3 linked regions of the Variovorax paradoxus genome follow. The protein of the gene in region 3 interacts with the protein of the main gene of each other region in a pairwise test. Links are inferred from orthologs where the notes say so. Each region holds a gene or a part of one and is shown on either strand. Other genes may lie near its edges.

The links. The genes of interacting proteins can lie anywhere in the genome.
Region 1: the proteins of ftsZ (region 3) and zapD interact in binary tests that used the Escherichia coli proteins (3 or more experiments, as listed by UniProt). The link is inferred for Variovorax paradoxus from one-to-one orthologs.
Region 2: the proteins of ftsZ (region 3) and rlmN interact in binary tests that used the Escherichia coli proteins (3 or more experiments, as listed by UniProt). The link is inferred for Variovorax paradoxus from one-to-one orthologs.

The regions. Positions count from the first base shown.
Region 1 is NZ_CP123990.1:2,715,429-2,718,285, reverse strand. The notes cover bases 49-2,857. They hold zapD (cell division protein ZapD), read left to right. Parts: upstream 49-979; coding sequence 980-1,735; downstream 1,736-2,857. Other genes in these bases: QHG62_RS13185 (acyltransferase family protein), read right to left, coding at 2,015-2,857; QHG62_RS13190 (DNA gyrase inhibitor YacG), read left to right, coding at 1,762-1,983; QHG62_RS13200 (hypothetical protein), read left to right, coding at 49-952. In the rest of the region: more of QHG62_RS13200, read left to right, coding at 1-48. UniProt on the Escherichia coli protein: Cell division factor that enhances FtsZ-ring assembly. Directly interacts with FtsZ and promotes bundling of FtsZ protofilaments, with a reduction in FtsZ GTPase activity.
Region 2 is NZ_CP123990.1:1,810,936-1,813,819, forward strand. The notes cover bases 49-2,884. They hold rlmN (23S rRNA (adenine(2503)-C(2))-methyltransferase RlmN), read left to right. Parts: upstream 49-808; coding sequence 809-1,960; downstream 1,961-2,884. Other genes in these bases: QHG62_RS08880 (pseudouridine synthase), read left to right, coding at 49-210; ndk (nucleoside-diphosphate kinase), read left to right, coding at 362-787; pilW (type IV pilus biogenesis/stability protein PilW), read left to right, coding at 1,965-2,822; QHG62_RS08900 (helix-turn-helix domain-containing protein), read left to right, coding at 2,815-2,884. In the rest of the region: more of QHG62_RS08880, read left to right, coding at 1-48.
Region 3 is NZ_CP123990.1:4,763,023-4,765,863, reverse strand. What follows is about bases 1-2,793. They hold ftsZ (cell division protein FtsZ), read right to left. Parts: upstream 2,110-2,793; coding sequence 892-2,109; downstream 1-891. Other genes in these bases: ftsA (cell division protein FtsA), read right to left, coding at 2,280-2,793; lpxC (UDP-3-O-acyl-N-acetylglucosamine deacetylase), read right to left, coding at 1-688. In the rest of the region: more of ftsA, read right to left, coding at 2,794-2,841. UniProt on the Escherichia coli protein: Essential cell division protein that forms a contractile ring structure (Z ring) at the future cell division site. The regulation of the ring assembly controls the timing and the location of cell division.

The sequences.
Region 1 (2,857 bases), 2.0 Mb from region 3 along the record:
GACGCCCATCCCTTATGGCGACCTGACACGCATCGGGCGAATATCCGAGCGCGATTTCGGATGGCACCATCCGCCCCCGCCTATTCCTGACGCCAACATCAAGGCCTCGTCGATCCAGGAAGCCGACGTGCTCGTGATCGGCGACAGCTTCTCGGTTCGCTACGCATGGCAGTCGCCGCTGGTGGGCGCCGGCTACCGCGTTGCCACCACGCACTGGGACAAGACCGGTCCGATGTGCAGCGACTTCTCGGAATGGGTGCGCAAATCCGGCTTCAAGGGCAAGGTCGTCATCATCGAGAGCATCGAGCGCCTGCTTCAGGGACGCATCGTAGATTCGAAAGAATGCGCGGCCATGAAGCACGCCTTCGTGCCTTCGCCTCCCCCATTCGAAAATCCATCCAAGCCGGCGCCTACCGAGTTCCGCCTGAACTGGGACGCGGAGCTGCTGAGGGGCTGGCTGACCTATCGCAACACCCGGGCCATCGAGCGTTCCGAGAGCTGGACCAACACGCCCGACCGCTGGGGCCCGCTCATCGATGCACGCACCGTGCCCGACGGCTGCAAGCAATTCAGCCACGTGGCTTGCAACAAATTGCTCATGACGGCCGAAGACCGCCTGATGGACCCGCTTACCGCCGACTCCGCCACCTTCATGGCGAGGTTCACGGAAAAAATGGCGCCTTCCCTTCGCATCATCTGGATGGTCGTGCCCAACAAGAGCACGGTGTACCTCGACCAGAACCATGCCGCCGCGTTTCGCAGCACGTTCAACGACCTGAAAATCGGCCCGGATCTTTTTACACTGTCCGAGCAGAACCGCTTCAAAATCACAGACTTGTATCCGGCCAACGAAACGCACGTTTCCACTGCCGGGTATCTGCTCTTCGGTCAGCGTATGCTGGAGGCTGTGCGTGAAGTGCAGCCGAATCCGGCGGCCGCTAAATCGCCATGAACTCGTCCCTCACATGAACCCGAACGCGTGATCCTCTACGAGTACCCTTTCAACGAGCGCATCCGGACCTACCTGAGGCTGGAGCACCTGTTCCGCCGCCTTGGCGAACTGGTGCCCGCGGAATCCGCGCTTTCCCATCATTTCGCCCTGGTCACGATTTTCGAGATCATGGACGTTGCCGCGCGCGCCGACCTCAAGGCCGACGTCATGCGCGATCTTGAAAAGCACAAGAACGTCTTCAACGGCTACCGCGGCAACCCGGCGATCGCCGAGGCGGCGCTGGACCAGGTCGTCACCCAGCTCGAACGGAATTTTGGCGCGCTCAACAGCGTATCCGGCAAGGCCGGCCAGGCGCTGACCGAGAACGAATGGCTCATGAGCATTCGCAGCCGAGCCGGCATTCCGGGCGGCACCTGCGAGTTCGACCTCCCCGCTTACTACGCTTGGCAACACCGCAGCGCACAAAGCCGGCGCAAGGACCTCGAGCGCTGGTCGAGCACGCTCGCGCCGCTGGCCGAATCCATTTACCTGCTGCTCAAGCTGCTGCGCGAAGCCGATGTGCCCTACAAGGTCATTGCCACTCATGGGCAGTTTCAGCAAAACCTGCCGCAGGGCCGCAGCTTCCAGCTGCTGCGCCTGCGGATCGACCCGGCGCTCGGGCTGGTGCCTGAAATCAGCGGCAACCGGCTCATGGTTTCGGTGCGCATGATGCGCCACGAGGCCGACGACCGCCTGCACCAGAGCACGGAAGACGCAGCCTTCGAACTCACGCTCTGCGCCTGAGCGCAGCAGCGCATCAACGACACGCCATGAGCAACGGCAGGACCCACAACGACATCGGCGAGCGGATCGTCCGCTGCCCCGCCTGCGGCGGTGACAGCATCTATGCCGCCAGCAACCCCTATCGGCCCTTCTGCAGCGCGCGCTGCAAGGGTATCGACCTCGGCGCATGGGCCAACGAGGAATTCAGGATGCCCGCCGAAGAGCCGCCGGACGAAGAGACCTTCGGCGACCCCAAGCTGAAGCAGTAAAAGGCGCCGCGGCCACCGCAGCGGCTTCGCGCTACTTCTTCGGCGCCGCGCCGCCTTCGTCCAGCAGCGCGCGGTCCATGTAGGTTGCAAACGAGCGGGTGTACTTGGGCCGCAAGTGGCCCGCGTCCTTGTAGGCGGGAGCACCGTCGGACATGGTGCGCAGGCACTGGCCGTCCGCGGTACACAGGTTCGCAACGGCGTCGATCACTTCCACGCCGCTTGCAAGACCGATCTGCCGCAGGCGATCGTTCAACTCGCGCTGGTCCTGCGGTATCGGCAGCGTCGGGGTTGTGGTCGAGACCTTCATGGAGGTCAATCGGCTGCCTTCGAGCAGGCGCTTCGGCTCGAAATCGGGTGCTACCGGAATGTCGAGCAGCAGAAAAACCTTCTTGCCCTTGCCTGACAGTTCTCGCAGCAGCTGGCCGAGAGAGTCGAACGCCAGGGCCATGCCGTCGCCGCCGCGGAACTGGTGGGCCGCGCCACTCGCATCGCGGAAGTAATAGCCTGGTGCGCCGCCCGCGATGAAGTAGCAGTTCCAGCAGCCGCCGATCACTACCGTGTCGATCTCTGGGCCGCGGGCGAAATCCAGCACGGCCGTGCGCCGCTCGGCGCACCCTATGTTCGCATCCGCGTAAACACCGGGAATCGGCGGGCAAGACCCCTGCGTTGCAAAGTAGATGGTGTTTGCCTTGTCGGGCACGGTGCGCGCGAGCTCCTCTGCGCGCGGACCATATTGCTGCACGTGGCTGTCGCCGACCAGCAGGCTCTTGCGCGGCCCATTGCCGACCCGATAGAGCAGATGCCGCCCTAGTTCGTAGTTCTTGAAATCGTCGTAGTAGCCCACGTCGGCCGCGGCCTCGGAAATCTGCTGCAG
Region 2 (2,884 bases), 3.0 Mb from region 3 along the record:
GGCAACCGCCAGGGCGAAGAGCGTCCGCCAAGCGGCGCGAACCAGCCCGATCCCATGAAGACCTCGCTGGGCTATATCGGCGCCGACAGCTTTTCGCGCCAGCGGAAAGAGCAGCGCCAAGGCCCGGGACGCCGCGGAGGGGGTGGTTCTGCAGGCGGCGGCTTCGGCGGGCAGGGCGGCCCGGGCGGAAACCGGCGTCGCGGGCGCTGAAAGCCTGCTGTCCAGCGCAGCCTTTCGCGGGGTTTTCACCAACCCCGGGGGCTGCGCCGGTTAAAATCAGAGGCTTTGTCGATGAACGACGCAACATATTCGTTGCAGTTGTGACAAAACACTTCAAAATCAAAGCTCAGGAAGCACTTCAATGGCTATCGAACGTACCCTCTCCATCATCAAGCCCGACGCCGTCGCAAAGAACGTCATCGGCAAGATCGTTTCCCGCTTCGAAGCTGCCGGCCTCAAGGTTGTCGCCGCCAAGCTGGTGCATCTCTCGCGCAACGAAGCCGAGCAGTTCTACTCGGTCCACAAAGAGCGTCCTTTCTTCAAGGATCTCGTCGAGTTCATGATCTCCGGCCCCGTGTTCGTGCAAGTGCTCGAAGGCGAGAACGCCATTGCCAAGAACCGCGACCTGATGGGCGCCACGGACCCGAAGAAGGCCGCCGCCGGCACCATCCGCGCCGACTTCGCCGACAGCATCGACGCCAACGCCGTGCACGGTTCGGACGCCCCCGAAACCGCAGCGAACGAAGTGGCATTCTTCTTCGCCGGCCTCAACGTCTACGCGCGCTGAAGCCGTATCCCGGCTGATTTCATGACCACGGCCAACTTGCTCGAATTCGATCTCGAGGGGCTGGCTGCGTTCTGCGAAAAGCTCGGCGAGAAGCGATTCCGCGCCACGCAGCTGTTCCGCTGGATCCACCAGCGTGGCGCCAGCGACTTCGCCCAAATGACCGATCTGGCCAAGTCGCTGCGCGAGAAGCTCGCCACCACCGCTCGCGTCGAGGCCCTTCCGGTTCTCACGCAGCACGAATCCAAGGACGGCACGATCAAGTGGCTGTTCGACGTCGGCGACGGCAATGCCGTCGAAGCCGTATTCATTCCCGAAGACGACCGCGGCACATTGTGCGTGTCGTCTCAAGCCGGCTGCGCGGTGGGTTGCCGCTTTTGCTCCACGGGGCACCAAGGCTTCAGCCGCAACCTGAGCACGGGCGAAATCGTCGCCCAGCTCTGGTTTGCCGAACACTTTCTGCGCAAGCACCTGAAGCGCGACGAGCGTGTCATTTCCAACGTGGTGATGATGGGCATGGGCGAGCCGCTGCAGAACTACTCGGCATTGGTCCCCGCGCTGCGCACCATGCTCGACGATAACGCCTACGGGCTGTCGCGCCGGCGCGTGACCGTATCGACCTCGGGCGTAGTGCCGATGATCGATCGCCTTGGCGCCGATTGTCCGGTGGCCATGGCCGTGTCGCTGCACGCGCCCAACGACGCGTTGCGCGACGACCTGGTGCCGCTCAATCGCAAGTACCCCATTGCCGAATTGCTCGAAGCCTGCAAGCGCTACCTTGTGCACGCGCCGCGCGACTTCATCACTTTCGAATACTGCATGCTCGATGGCGTGAACGACCAGCCCGAGCATGCACGGCAACTGGTGGAGCTTGTTCGCACCCACGGTGTCTCGTGCAAGTTCAACCTGATTCCGTTCAATCCGTTTCCGGCCTCGGGCCTCCTGCGCTCGCCGCAGCCGCGTGTGCTGGCATTTGCCAAGACGCTGAGCGAGGCCGGCCTCGTGACCACCGTGCGCAAGACGCGCGGCGACGACATCGACGCGGCGTGCGGACAGCTGGCCGGCGACGTCAAGGACCGCACCCGGGCGGCCGAGCGCATGGCTCAGCGCCGTGTGGTGTCGGAACGCCCCGTTGTTTTGCATCCGATTCGCAAGACCACCCCCCTGGAGCACTGATTCAATGAGCATGGCCTTTCCGATGACCACCGCGAGCGCGCAGCGGCTGCTGGCCGCAAGCTTTGCCGGTGTGGCCGTGGCGTTATTGCTCGGGGGCTGTGTCAACACGCGGACCACCACCACCAGCCTGGCCGACACGAGCTCCTCGGGCAAGGGCGCCGAGATCGTGACCGAGTCCGACGAAAGCAGCCGCCAGCGCCGCGCCCGTCTGCGCATGGAGCTTGCTGCAGGCTACTTCGAGCACGGCCAGAACACTGTGGCGCTGGACGAAATCAAGCAGGCACTTGTTGCCGATCCCAACTACGCGGATGCCTATAGCCTGCGAGGCCTTGTCTACATGCGTCTGGAAGATGCCGGCATGGCCGAAGACAGCTTCCGCCGCGCCATTGCCATCAACCCGCGCGACGCCAACGTGCGGCACAACTACGGCTGGCTGCTCTGCCAGCAGAACCGTTACGGCGATGCGGCCCAGCAGTTTGCCGCTGCGCTCGCGGTACCCAGCTACACCGACCGCTCCAAGACGCTCATGACGCAAGGCGTCTGCCAGCTCAAGGCCGGGCAGCGTCCGGAGGCGGAGCGCAGCCTCTTGCAGGCCTACGAAATCGATGCCGGCAACCCGGTGGTCGGCTTCAACCTGGCCTCGCTGCTGGCGCAGCGCGAAGAATGGTCGCGCGCGCAGTTCTACATTCGCCGCGTCAACAACAGCCCCTCGGCCAGTGCCGAGACGCTTTGGCTCGGCATCAAGATCGAACGACGGCTCAACAACCGCGAGGCAGTTGCGCAGTTGGGAGGGCAACTGCAACGGCGCTTTCCGCAGTCCCGGGAGGCAATAGCGTACGAGCGCGGGAATTTCAATGACTGAACGGGTTTCGGAGTTCGGCACTTCCGCGGCGCTGCCGCTCGAGGAAGGCGACATCACGCACA
Region 3 (2,841 bases):
CGGCATTGAGCACCTTGGTGTCGTCCATCACGATGGCGTTGTCGAGCCCGCCGCCAAGCGCCAGGCCCTTGCTGCGCATGTATTCGACCTCTTTGGTAAAGCCGAAGGTTCGGGCGCGCGCAATGTCGCGGCTGTAAGAGTCGGAACCCAGGTCGAACTCCACGCGCTGGCCGGTGGAATTGACCACGCGGTGGTCGAAGTCGATCTCGAAGCTCAGCTTGTAGCCGTGGTACGGCTCCAGGCTCGCCCATTTCTCGTTGGCGCCCTCGCCCTCGCGCACCTCGACCTTGCGGGTCACACGAATGAAGCGGCGCGGCGCCTTCTGCAGTTCGATGCCTGCGCTTTGAAGCAGGAACACGAACGACGAGGCCGATCCGTCGAGGATCGGCACTTCGTCGGCCGTGATGTCGATGTAGAGGTTGTCGATGCCCAGGCCTGCACAGGCAGACATCAAATGCTCGACGGTCTGCACCTTGGCCCCGCCGGTCGAAACCGTGGAAGCCAGCCGCGTGTCGGTTACCGCTTCAGCGGTCATGCGGATGTCGACCGGCTCGGGCAGGTCGACGCGCCGGAACACGATGCCCGTGTCCGCCGGCGCCGGGCGCAGCGTGAGCTCCACGCGTTGTCCGCTGTGAAGCCCCACGCCCACGGCGCGGCTGATCGACTTGAGGGTTCTTTGTTGCAGCACGCCCGCAATTTTAGGCGCGCGACGGGCATGGCTGCCTATGCCCCTCGCTATGGCACCGATAGACATAGGTTCTATTTCAAGCGCCCACGATGGACGCAAGGGGCACGAAGCGAACGCAGCGCGTAGAGCCGGCGGAAGTCCCTTTCAGTTCTTCCCCGTGCCCCTTACGAACCTTCGTGCCCTCTGCGTTCGGTGGCCCGGCCTCAGTCAGCTTGACGGCGCAGGAATGCGGGAATCTCGAAGTCGTCCATGCCGCCCGACGACAGTGCGTCCACCTTGGCAGCGGCCATCGTGCGGTTGGTACGCCACACGCTGGGAACCGCCATGCCGTCATAGTTGGGCTGGCTCACGCCGTGGCCGCCATGGCCCGCATGGCCCGTGCCGAGCGTTGGCACGTTGAACGGGATGTTGTCGGTGCCGGTACGAATCACTTCGAGCGTCGGTGCCTGGCGGCGTGCGTCGGCGCGCGAGAGGCCGGTGGCCACCACGGTCACGCGCATCTCGTCGCCCAGGCTTTCGTCGTAGGCAGCGCCGTAGATCACGTGCGCATCGGGCGAAGCGTAGGCGCGGATGGTGTTCATCGCGAGCTTCGATTCGTTCAGCTTCAGCGAACCCTTCGATGCGGTCACCAGCACCAGCACGCCCTTGGCGCCCGAGAGGTCGATGCCTTCGAGCAGCGGGCAAGCCACGGCCTGTTCGGCGGCGATGCGCGCGCGGTCGGGGCCGGCAGCGGCGGCCGTGCCCATCATGGCCTTGCCGGGCTCACCCATCACGGTGCGCACGTCTTCGAAGTCGACGTTCACGCCGCCGTACTCGTTGATGATTTCCGAGATGCCGCCCACGGCGTTCTTCAGCACGTCGTTGGCATGCGCGAATGCTTCGTCCTGGGTGATGTCCTCGCCCAGCACGTCGAGCAGCTTCTCGTTGAGCACCACGATCAGCGAATCGACATTCGCCTCGAGCTCGGCCAGGCCGGCGTCGGCGTTGGTCATGCGGCGGCCGCCCTCCCAGTCGAAGGGCTTGGTCACCACACCCACGGTGAGGATGCCCATTTCCTTCGCCACGCGTGCGATCACGGGAGCCGCGCCGGTGCCGGTGCCGCCGCCCATGCCGGCGGTGATGAACAGCATGTGCGCGCCGTCGATGGCCGCACGGATGTCGTCCACCGCGAGCTCGGCCGCTTCACGACCCTTGTCGGGCTTGCTGCCCGCGCCCAGGCCGCTGGTGCCCAGCTGGATGTTCTTGTGGGCATTGCTGCGCTGGAGCGCCTGCGCGTCGGTGTTGGCGCAGACGAACTGCACGCCCTGCACGCCACGCTCCATCATGTGCGCGACGGCATTGCCGCCACCGCCGCCCACTCCGATCACCTTGATCTGAGTGCCTTGGTTGAATTCTTCGACTTCGATCATTTCGATGGTCATTTCTAACTCCTTGAATTTTGCAGTTGCCGTTGTGTATCAATGAATTTTTCTGGTGTCTTGACGAGTTCAACGTAGCCGTCGTCGCGGCGGTGGACCTGTGCGCCGCCATCGCTCGTTGAAATGCAATGGGGGGCCGCCGCGTGCGAGCCAGAGTGGGGAGTGATTCATGGTCAGAAGTTCCCCACGATGAAGTCCTTGAAACGTCCGAACGCAGTCTTTACGGATCCGTTCTTCTGCGCGACCTTGAAGCCGCGCATGCGTGCGAAGCGCGCTTCTTCGAGCAAACCCATCACAGTGGCGGCGCGCGGCTGTGCGACCATGTCGGACAGCGCGCTCGAATATTTCGGAATGCCGCGCCGCACGGGCTTCAGGAAGATGTCTTCCCCCAGCTCGACCATGCCGGGCATCACCGCGCTGCCGCCCGTGAGCACCACGCCCGAAGACAGCACCTCTTCATAGCCCGACTCGCGCACCACCTGCTGCACGAGCGAAAAGATCTCTTCGATGCGCGGCTCGATCACACCGGCCAGCGCCTGCTTGCTCAGCATGCGCGGGCCGCGATCACCAAGGCCGGGCACTTCCACCTGCGTGTCGGGGTCGGCCAGCAGTTGCTTGGCATAGCCGTTCTCCACCTTGATGTCTTCGGCGTCCTTGGTGGGTGTGCGCAGCGCCATGGCGATGTCGCTGGTAATGAGGTCGCCCGCAATCGGAATCACGGCCGTGTGGCGGATT